DNA from 3 places in the Mycobacterium talmoniae genome. Region 1 is predicted to be linked to each of the others. Evidence: predicted binding sites of a transcription regulator. Region 1 holds the regulator's gene; each other region holds the start of a gene.

The links. The regulator LexA, encoded in region 1, represses DNA repair genes until DNA is damaged. The targets are predictions, from matches to a motif close to CGAACANNTGTTCG.
Region 2: the regulator LexA is predicted to act here: its motif matches at 2,068-2,081, upstream of ruvC (crossover junction endodeoxyribonuclease RuvC).
Region 3: the regulator LexA is predicted to act here: its motif matches at 1,359-1,372, upstream of BKN37_RS10795 (DUF222 domain-containing protein).

The regions. Positions count from the first base shown of each region.
Region 1 covers NZ_MLQM01000070.1:15,276-18,503, reverse strand. Annotated here, with positions in the region: gene BKN37_RS14200 (NAD(P)H-dependent flavin oxidoreductase) at 1-918, opposite strand, end outside; gene lexA (transcriptional repressor LexA) at 929-1,636, opposite strand; gene BKN37_RS14190 (LysM peptidoglycan-binding domain-containing protein) at 1,843-2,304, shown strand; gene nrdR (transcriptional regulator NrdR) at 2,398-2,877, shown strand; gene BKN37_RS14180 (peroxynitrite isomerase) at 2,956-3,228, shown strand, end outside.
Region 2 covers NZ_MLQM01000014.1:42,310-45,537, forward strand. Annotated here, with positions in the region: gene BKN37_RS05025 (YebC/PmpR family DNA-binding transcriptional regulator) at 1-398, shown strand, start outside; gene BKN37_RS05030 (DUF2252 domain-containing protein) at 521-1,930, shown strand; gene ruvC (crossover junction endodeoxyribonuclease RuvC) at 2,098-2,655, shown strand; gene ruvA (Holliday junction branch migration protein RuvA) at 2,652-3,228, shown strand, end outside.
Region 3 covers NZ_MLQM01000045.1:8,051-11,278, reverse strand. Annotated here, with positions in the region: gene BKN37_RS10810 (hypothetical protein) at 1-109, shown strand, start outside; gene BKN37_RS10805 (hypothetical protein) at 127-477, shown strand; gene BKN37_RS10800 (type 1 glutamine amidotransferase domain-containing protein) at 570-1,154, opposite strand; gene BKN37_RS10795 (DUF222 domain-containing protein) at 1,387-2,793, shown strand; gene BKN37_RS10790 (hypothetical protein) at 2,799-3,077, opposite strand; gene BKN37_RS10785 (molybdopterin-dependent oxidoreductase) at 3,079-3,228, opposite strand, start outside.

The DNA.
Region 1 (3,228 bases):
CTCCCCGGCGTAGAGCGCCGAGCGGTCCACCACGCTGGCCGGCATACCGGCCAGCGGCAAGGCCGGCGTATACAACGGCAGCGACACCCGCTGCAGCGCCACGGTGTCACCCCGGGCGCTCAGCGGCAGCAGCCGGCCCAGGGGTCCGCTGACCCGGCTCAGGCCGCGGGCCAGACCGGGCCCCAGATCGCTGTGGCCACACCACCGGTCGGTGGCCGCGTTGGGCACCACCCGGTGCGGCAGCGGCCAGCCCAGCCCGAACAGCAGGGTGCGGATCGTGCGTTGCGCATCCAGCACCCGGCGCTGGTAGTCGGGATGGGCCCGCGATTCGGTGGTGAGCAGAAACCGGGTTCCGGCCACCGCGCCGGCCGCCCCGGCGGTGAGCAGCCGGCGCACATCGGCGCCGTCGGCGACCCCACCGGCGGCCAGCACCGGGACACCGTCGGCGGCCTGCAGCACCTCGGTCAACGTCACCGCCAGCGGCCGCTCGGCCACCAGATGGCCGCCCGCTTCGACACCCTGCGCGACGAGGCCGTCGGCGCCGGCGGCCAGCGCCTGCCGGGCCTGGGCGGCGCTTCCCACCGTGCACAGCACCGGAATGCCCGCCGACCGCAGCGCCGCGATCCAGCGCCGCGGAATGCCGTCGTGCAGCACCACGGCGGCGACCCCGGCGGTGATGCAGACGTCGATATGGGCCTTGCGGATAAACGGCACCAACAGGTTGGCCGCCACCGGGCGCCCCGGCGCCAGCGTCGCCGCGCGACGCAGCTCCGCGGCGAACGCGTGCGGCGCGGCGATCCCGACCGTGCCCAACGCACCCGCCGCCGATACCGCCCCCGCCAGCTCGCCGCCGGCCACACCGCCCATCCCGGCCTGCATCACCGGGTACTGCAGCCCGAGCGCCTCCAGCAGGTTCATCCGCCCGGGTTTAGATCTTGCGGATCACCGTGACAACTTTGCCCAGCACGGCGGCGTCGTTACCGGGAATGGGATCGAAGGCCGGGTTGTGCGGCATCAGCCAGACCTGGCCGCCGGTGCGCTTGAAGGTCTTCACGGTGGCCTCCCCGTCGATCATCGCCGCGACGATGTCGCCGTTGTCGGCGACGTTCTGCTGGCGCACCACCACCCAGTCGCCGTCGCAGATCGCCGCGTCGACCATGGATTCGCCGACCACCTTGAGCAAAAACAGCGCGCCCTCGCCGACCAGTTCCCGCGGCAGGGGGAACACGTCTTCGACGGCCTCTTCGGCGAGGATCGGGCCACCGGCGGCGATTCGACCCAGCACCGGGATGTAGGCGGGCTCGGGTAGGGCATCCGAGCCGGCGACATCGGTGTCGACCGGCGCCACCGCCGCGACGTGCGGGCCGCGCACGTCGACCGCCCGCGGCCGGTTGGGGTCGCGGCGCAGGTAACCCTTGCGTTCCAGGGTGCGCAGTTGGTGCGCCACCGAGGAGGTGGACGTCAGCCCGACGGCGTCACCGATCTCCCGGATGCTGGGCGGGTAGCCGCGTTTGGTGACCGAGGCGCGGATGACGTCCAGGATGGTGCGCTGCCGCGCGGTCAGCGTCGTATCCAGTGGCTTATCGGAACCGTTGCCCCGATCGCCGGGGCCCGAAGTATCGCTGCTGTCGCTCATAGGAACGAATGTAGACCCGAAGCAGCCGATTCTCAAACACCTGTTCGAGAAGTGTCGTCCCACTCCCGCCTGGGACGCATGTGGCGGATGTTGTCGGTGGGTCGGTCTAGGGTTCGGCAACAGTTCGATCACATGTTCGCTCATCGAACAGGTGATCGACTATAGTTCGAACACAAGAGCGATTGCGTCGGAGGAAGGAGCCACCCATGACACTCATCGAGACCGCCCCGCCGCGCCGGGTGATGCCGCGTCGGCCGGTCCGGGTACATCCGAACGGCCGGATGAGCGAGCAGGTGCGTCCGCCGCGGCCGCGACCGGCCGGTGCGCCGCTGCGCTACCGGGGGACCGGTGTGCTGGTGTCGCGGGGGCCGCACCGTCGGCGCCCGATCACCCCGGGGACGACGGCGGCGCTGGCCATGTTGGCCGCACTGATCACGGTGTGGCTGGGCCTGATCGCGCAATTCGGGGCGGCGGCCAACCACGCGGCGCCGGTGCCCGACCGTCTGGCGGTGGTGCGCGTCGAACCGGGCGAAACCCTGCAGCACGTGGCCGCGCGGGTGGCGCCCGGGGCGTCCACCCGTCAGGTCGCCGACCGGATCCGGGAACTCAACGGGCTGGACTCGGCGGCGCTGGACGCCGGCCAGACCCTGATCGCGCCGATCGGGTGAGCGGTGGTACCGCTGCTGCAAGCGCCGCACCCCACGCAGGTACGCTCGGAGTCGTCTCAGACATCCGGTTGCCCGCGCGGCGAAGGAGCGGCTATGCACTGCCCGTTTTGCCGTCACCCCGATTCTCGGGTGGTCGACTCCCGCGAAACCGATGAAGGCCAGGCGATTCGGCGCCGCCGGTCCTGCCCGGAATGCGGGCGGCGGTTCACCACCGTGGAAACCGCGGTGCTAGCCGTGGTCAAGCGCAGCGGCGTCACCGAACCGTTCAGTCGGGAGAAGGTGATCAGCGGGGTGCGCCGCGCCTGCCAGGGCCGCCAAGTCGACGACGACGCGCTCAATGTGCTGGCCCAGCAGGTCGAGGACACGGTGCGCGCGGCCGGCTCGCCGGAGATCCCCAGCCACGAGGTCGGGCTGGCGATCCTGGGGCCGCTGCGCGAACTCGACGAGGTGGCCTATTTGCGCTTCGCCTCGGTGTACCGGTCGTTCACGTCGGCCGACGACTTCGAGCGGGAGATCGAGGCGCTGCGCGAGCACCGGGCGTTGCTGGGCCGAGCGGACGCAAAAGCCCCGTAAAACGCGGGCGTTTGGGGTGCGGTTGCGCTCCCCCGCACGCGGGAGGTACCCCCAGCTCGCGGTAGGTAGGCTGACGCCATGACGGCTGACCTGCACCCGAACCTTGCGGCACTGGCTCCACTGTTGGGCACCTGGTCGGGCCGCGGGTCGGGGGTGTACCCGACCATCGCCTCGTTCGACTATCTCGAGGAAGTGGTGTTCGGCCATGTCGGCAAGCCGTTTTTGAGCTACGGGCAGAAAACCCGATCGGCCGCCGACGGGTTGCCGCTGCACGCCGAGACCGGCTATCTGCGGGTGCCGCAGCCGGGTCGGGTGGAATGGGTGCTGGCCCATCCCAGCGGTATCACCGAA
Region 2 (3,228 bases), on a different contig from region 1:
CCCGCAACGGCGGCAACATGGCCGACCCCGGGTCGGTGGCCTACCTGTTCACCCGCAAGGGTGTGGTGACCCTGGACAAGAACGGGTTGACCGAGGACGACGTGTTGACCGCGGTGCTCGACGCCGGCGCCGAGGACGTCAACGACCTCGGGGACAGCTTCGAGGTGGTCTCCGAGCCGGGCGACCTGGTGGCGGTGCGCACCGCGCTGCAAGACGCCGGCATCGACTACGACTCGGCGGAGGCCAGCTTCGTGCCGTCGGTCAGCGTGCCGGTGGACGTCGAGGCCGCCCGCAAGGTGTTCAAGCTGGTCGACGCGCTGGAAGACAGCGACGACGTGCAGAACGTGTACACCAACGTCGACGTCTCCGACGAGGTGCTGGCCGCGCTGGAGGAGTGAAGGGGGCGGGGTGTCTGCTGAAATCGACGCCCAGATTGACACATAGCCCCTCAAAAGGCGGTTTCGCGCCGTATGGACGTCGATTTCAGCAGCGTAGGACGGCGCAGAACTAAACTCCGGCCATGACGGTGGCCGAGCGGCACGAGTTGGGGCGGGCCAAGCGGAAAGTGCTGCCGCGATCGGCGCTGGCCGCGTACGCACCCGCGCCGGATCGCCCCGATCCGGTGGCCCTGCTGGAAACCCAAGCCGCCGCACGGGTGGCCGAACTGGTGCCAATTCGGTACGCGCGCATGCTGGTATCGCCGTACACGTTCTTCCGGGGCGCGGCGTTGATCATGGCGTCCGATCTGGCCGCCGGCCCCAACACCGGACTGGCGGTGCAGCTGTGCGGCGACGCGCACGCGTCGAATTTCGGGTTGTTCGCCTCCCCGGAGCGCCGGCTGGTGTTCGACGTCAACGACTTCGACGAGACCCTCGCCGGGCCGTGGGAGTGGGATCTCAAGCGGCTGGTGGCCAGCCTGGCAATCGCCAGCCGCAGCAACGGTTTCCGCGCCGGCCAGCAGGAAACGGTGGTGCGCGGCTGCGCCGAGGCGTACCGCAGCCAGATGCGGGAGCTGGCCACGATGGGCGAGCTGGAGATGTGGTACGCGCAGGCGGTGGTCGACGACGCCCTGGTGGACAGCGTGGATCCGCCGCTGGGCAAGGAAATCCAGCGCGTCGCGACGAAAGCCCGCTCCCGCGACCGCCTTCGGGCGGTGTCCAAGCTGACCCGGGTCGAGCAGGGTCGTCGCCGGCTGGTCAGCGACCCGCCGCTGCTGGTTCCGGTCGACGAACTCGTGGGGGCGGCGATGGCCGACGCCTACCACCAGCAGATGGGGGAGCTGATCGAGGCGTATATGCACAGCCTGTCCGACGATCGGCGGGCGTTGGCCAAGCGCTACGACTATGTGGGGCTGGCGCGGAAAGTGGTCGGCGTGGGCAGCGTCGGCACTCGCGCCTGGGTGGTGCTGCTGCTGGGCCGCGACGACGGCGACCCGCTGCTGATGCAGGTCAAACAGGCGCAACTGTCGGTGTTGGAGGGCTACCTGGACCCCAGTCGATACCCCAATTCCGGTCAGCGGGTGGTCGAAGGACAGCGGCTGATCCAGGCCGCCAGCGACACCCTGCTGGGCTGGCTGCACGCGGTGGGACCCGACGGCCACGAGGGCGACTACTACGTGCGCCAACTGTGGGACATGAAGGGGGCGGCCGATGTTGCGGCGATGCGCCCGAAGGTGCTGGCCGCCTACGGGCAAGCCTGTGGCCGGGTGCTGGCCCGGGCGCACGGCCGCACCGGGGACCGGATCGCGATCGCGGCCTACCTCGGCAAGGGCGATGCCGCCGATAAGGCGCTGGTCCGGTTCGCTACGGCCTACGCCGACCAGAACCAGCGGGATTACCAGGCGCTGCAGGCCGCGGTGGCCAACGGTCGGGTGAACGCCGGCGAGGTTCCCGCCGTCATCGGCCAGGGGGTCCGGTCGATTGGTGCCTGACCGACCGCCCGTCGGCCCATACGCTTAACCGCGGCCTGCGCAGCCCGGCGGCGCCCGGCCCGCAACAGCGGTATCAACTGCACTAACCCGCCGCCGCGTGTCCTGCCCGGCGATGTCGGACCCACCCACTAGGCTCTCGAACAGGTGTTCACTGAAGGGGCCTGGAATTGCGTGTGATGGGTGTCGACCCGGGGCTGACCCGGTGCGGGCTGTCGGTCATCGAGGGCGGCCAGGGCCGGCAGGTCATCGCCCTGGATGTCGACGTGGTGCGCACCCCGGCCGACCAACCCCTGCAGCGCCGGCTGCTGACGATCAGCGACACCGTCGAGCACTGGATGGACACCCACCGACCCGACGTCGTCGCCATCGAGCGGGTGTTCTCCCAGCAGAACGTCTCCACCGTGATGGGCACCGCCCAGGCCGGCGGGGTGATCGCGCTGCAGGCCGCCAAACGCGACATCGAGGTGCACTTCCACACCCCGTCCGAGGTCAAGGCCGCGGTCACCGGCAACGGCGCCGCCGGCAAGGCGCAGGTCACCGCGATGGTCACCAGAATCCTGGCGCTGCAGCAAAAACCGACACCGGCCGACGCCGCCGACGCGCTGGCGTTGGCGATCTGCCACTGCTGGCGCGCCCCGATGATCGCCCGGATGGCGGCCGCGGAAGCCCAGGCCGCCGAACAGCGCAAGAAGTACAAGGCCCGGCTGAAGGCGGCCGCGAAATGATCGCGTCGGTGCGCGGTGAGGTGCTCGACATCGCGTTGGACCATGCGGTGATCGAGGCCGCGGGGGTGGGCTACAAAGTCATGGCCACCCCGGCGACGCTGTCGACGCTGCACCGCGGCGCCGAAGCCCGGCTGATCACCGCGATGATCGTGCGCGAGGATTCGATGACGCTGTACGGCTTCGGCGACGGCGAAACCCGCGACCTGTTCCTCACCCTGCTCGGGGTCTCCGGGATCGGGCCCAAGATCGCGCTGGCCACCCTGGCGGTGCACGACGCGTCCGCGCTGCGCCAGGCGCTGGCCGACGGGGACGTCACCGCGCTGACCCGGGTGCCCGGCATCGGCAAACGCGGCGCCGAGCGGATGGTGCTGGAACTGCGCGACAAGATCGGGCCGGTGACCCCGGCCGCCGGTGGACCCGCCGTCAACGGCCACGCGGTGCGCGGCCCGGTGGTGGAAGCCCTGGTGGGTCTGGGGTTCGCGGCCAAGCAGGCCGAGGAGGCCACCGATAAGGTGCTGGCCGCCGAGGACGGCGCCACCACGTCCAGCGCGCTGCGCGCGGCGCTGAGCCTGC
Region 3 (3,228 bases), on a different contig from region 1:
ACGGTTTGGGGAACTGTGCGACGAGCTTTCGGCGCTGACACCGCTGGTCACCAAGTGGGGGCTGGCTCGTCCCGTATTGCCAGAGACGCCGACCGCTTCCGCCGGGTGAGCGAAGGGAGAACACCGATGGCACAACACGACGCGTCGTCCCCGTACCAGCCCGACCCCGGCGATGCGGTGAACCCGGATGTCGCCGCGGGCGTCGGCGCGGAGGACGTGGACGAGGAACGGATCGGCCTGGACCCGCTCGAAGAGGGCATGGATCCCCCGGAACGGTGGACGGGCAGCGACCGGTTCGGGGTGAGCGCCGACGAACAACGCGAGGGCGAAAGCCTGGAGCAACGGCTCGAGCAGGAGGAGGCCGACGTCTGGGTCGACGAAGCCCAGCAGCCCGAGCCCGACCTGAGCCGGCAACAAGCCGACGAGGCCGGTGGCTCGGTGGCGCGCGGGCTGCGCACCCCCGACGACGCCGGATGAAGCTGGCGCCGATTGTGCGGTTTCATACGCGATATGCCTGGCAGGCGTATGGATTCGCACAGTCACGAACGCTCTGGCCCGCGACGACCCCGCTACCCGCGCGGCCCGGTCGTTTGGACTGCCGACGCGCCGATCTCCTGCACCAGCCCCGAGCAAAAGGCGGGCAGGTCATCGGGTTTGCGGCTGGACAGCAGTGTCGACGGGCCAGCATCGCAGCGGACGAACTCGGCGTCGACCCAGTCCCCGCCGGCGTTGCGGATGTCGGTCTGCAGACTGGGCCACGACGTGATCCGGCGACCGGCAACGACATCCGCCTCGATCAACGTCCACGGCCCGTGGCAGATCACCGCCACCGGCTTGCCCGCATTGAAGAACTCCTTGACGAAGGCCACCGCGCGCGGAGCGGTGCGTAACGCGTCGGGGTTGGCCACCCCGCCGGGCAGCACCAACGCGTCGAAATCGTCGGCGGACACGTCGTCGACGATCCGGTCGACGTCGAATTGATCGCCGCGATCGAGGTGGTTGAACGCCTGCACGGTCCCGGTATCTGTCGACACCAGCGTGGCTTCCCCGCCGGCGGCGGTGACTGCCTGCCACGGTTCGGTGAGCTCAACCTGTTCGGCGCCCTCGGGCGCGACCAGAAAAGCGACCTTGCGGCCCTGTAGCGGTGTGGACATGAGATCCCCTTATCTGTGTGTGGTCTCGCAAGGGAATACCCGACTATCGGCGCAACTAACCGGTAGCGGGCGCGTCGCCGGACTGAGCGGTGCCCGGTGGACCGCCAGTGCTATCGCGGGTGGTATCAGGTTGCCGCAGTGGAGATTTGGTGGTTATCCACAGTTGCGGATTCATCCACAAATTGCCGAATCCGGACTGACATTCGCACATTTGTTCGGTAGACTCTGTGGTATGGCTCACACGGATCAGGTGCAACTCCCCGCACAAGCGGCACGCGCCCAGATCCGCGCCGACCTCGACCTCATCGACGCCGCCCACGCACGGTTGCGCGCCGCCGACACCGACCTAGTCGGCAACGCGTTTCGCGTCGAAATGGCCGACCGGCTCGAAACCCAACACCGCCTCAACCGCGGCCTGTCCTACCGGGTGTTCGGCGAAATCGCCGACCCCGCCGACGGACCCCTCGACCCCGCGCTGCCCCCAGCGCTGAGCATCCAAGACCTGCTCTGGAAACGGCTGCGCATCCCCCGCCCCGAAATCCGGCGCCGCTTCCGGCTAGCCGCCCGCATCTGCCCGCGCCGCAGCCTCACCGGACCACCCCTACCCCCGCAACTACCCGAGCTCGCCGCCGCGGTCGCAGCCGGACACCTCGGCGACGACCACATCACCGCCATCACCAAAGCCCTCGACCACCTCCCGACCACCACCACCCCCGACCAACGCGACACCGCCCAACACGCCCTGGTCGGCCACGCCAAACACCAAGACGCCCCCTTCGTGACCGCCGTCGGCAACGCCATCCGCGACGTCATCAACCCCGACGGCGACTACACCGACGACGACCGCGCCCGGCGGCGCAGCCTCACCCTGGGCCCACAAGGCCCCGACGGCATGAGCCGGCTCACCGGCTGCCTCGACCCCGAAACCCGCGCCTACCTCGAAGCCATCTTCGCCGCCGTACGCCCCGGCCACCACCAACCCAACACCCCAACAGATGGCGCCCAACCCCGCGACCTGCGCACCGCCGCACAACGCCGCCACGACGCCCTCAAACTCGCGCTACGCCACGCCCTGCAAACCCAAGGCTTAGGCACCCACCGCGGCATACCGCTCACCGTCATCGCCACCACCACCCTGGCCGACCTCAACCAAGCCATCCACGCCATGAGCGACCCCACCATCCCCATGCCGCCCCCCGCGCGCACCGGCGGCGGCTCAAGGCTGCCCATGCGCGACCTGATCCGCATGGCCGCCAACTCCATCCACTACCTCGCCGTATTCGACAACCACTCCCACCGCCCGCTCTACCTCGGCCGCAGCCGCCGCATCGCCACCCTGGATCAGCGCATCATCTGCTACGCCCGGGATCGTGGCTGCACCCGACCCAACTGCACCGAACCCGGCTACCACTGTGAAGTCCACCACGCCAACGACTGGAGCAAAGGCGGCCGCACCAACGCCGACGAACTGCACTTCGCCTGCGGCGGCGACCACACCGGCGCCACCAACGGCCACTACACCACCACCATCACCAACACCGGCCGCCTCGCCTGGACCGACGGCACCACCCCACCAGAAATCAACCACCTCCACCACCCCGAAGAACTCCTCCACAACAACGACGACGACGACCCCTAGCGCCGCTACAGCCGGCGAAACTCGTTTTCGTGCAAGACGACTCCGGTGCGCGGCCGGGCGCAGTCGCGGCTGCGGCAGGTCAGCGCGATCATGTAGGCGTCGGTGTCTTCATCGAGGAACAGAAATCCCAGATACAGCGCGGCGCCGACCTCGAATTCCGTGCCGCCGCAGCTGTCGCAGTGTCCCTTTTTCGCGGCGATCTGGTCGAGGACGCGGTGCCGCTCAGGCGAATCCAGTTCGATGAGCTCGGGACGAACCATCACCTCGTCGGGCACGGGCGGCATCTCAGATCTCCACGTCCTTGTCGTAGTGGATGTTGTCCTCCCGCCAGCCGCCCAAGCCGTGGCCGATGCCGGCGAAGTCGTTGACCAACTCGATCTGGTTGATCCATTTGGCCATCTTGAAGCCCACCTGGGTTTCCACCCGCAGCCGCAG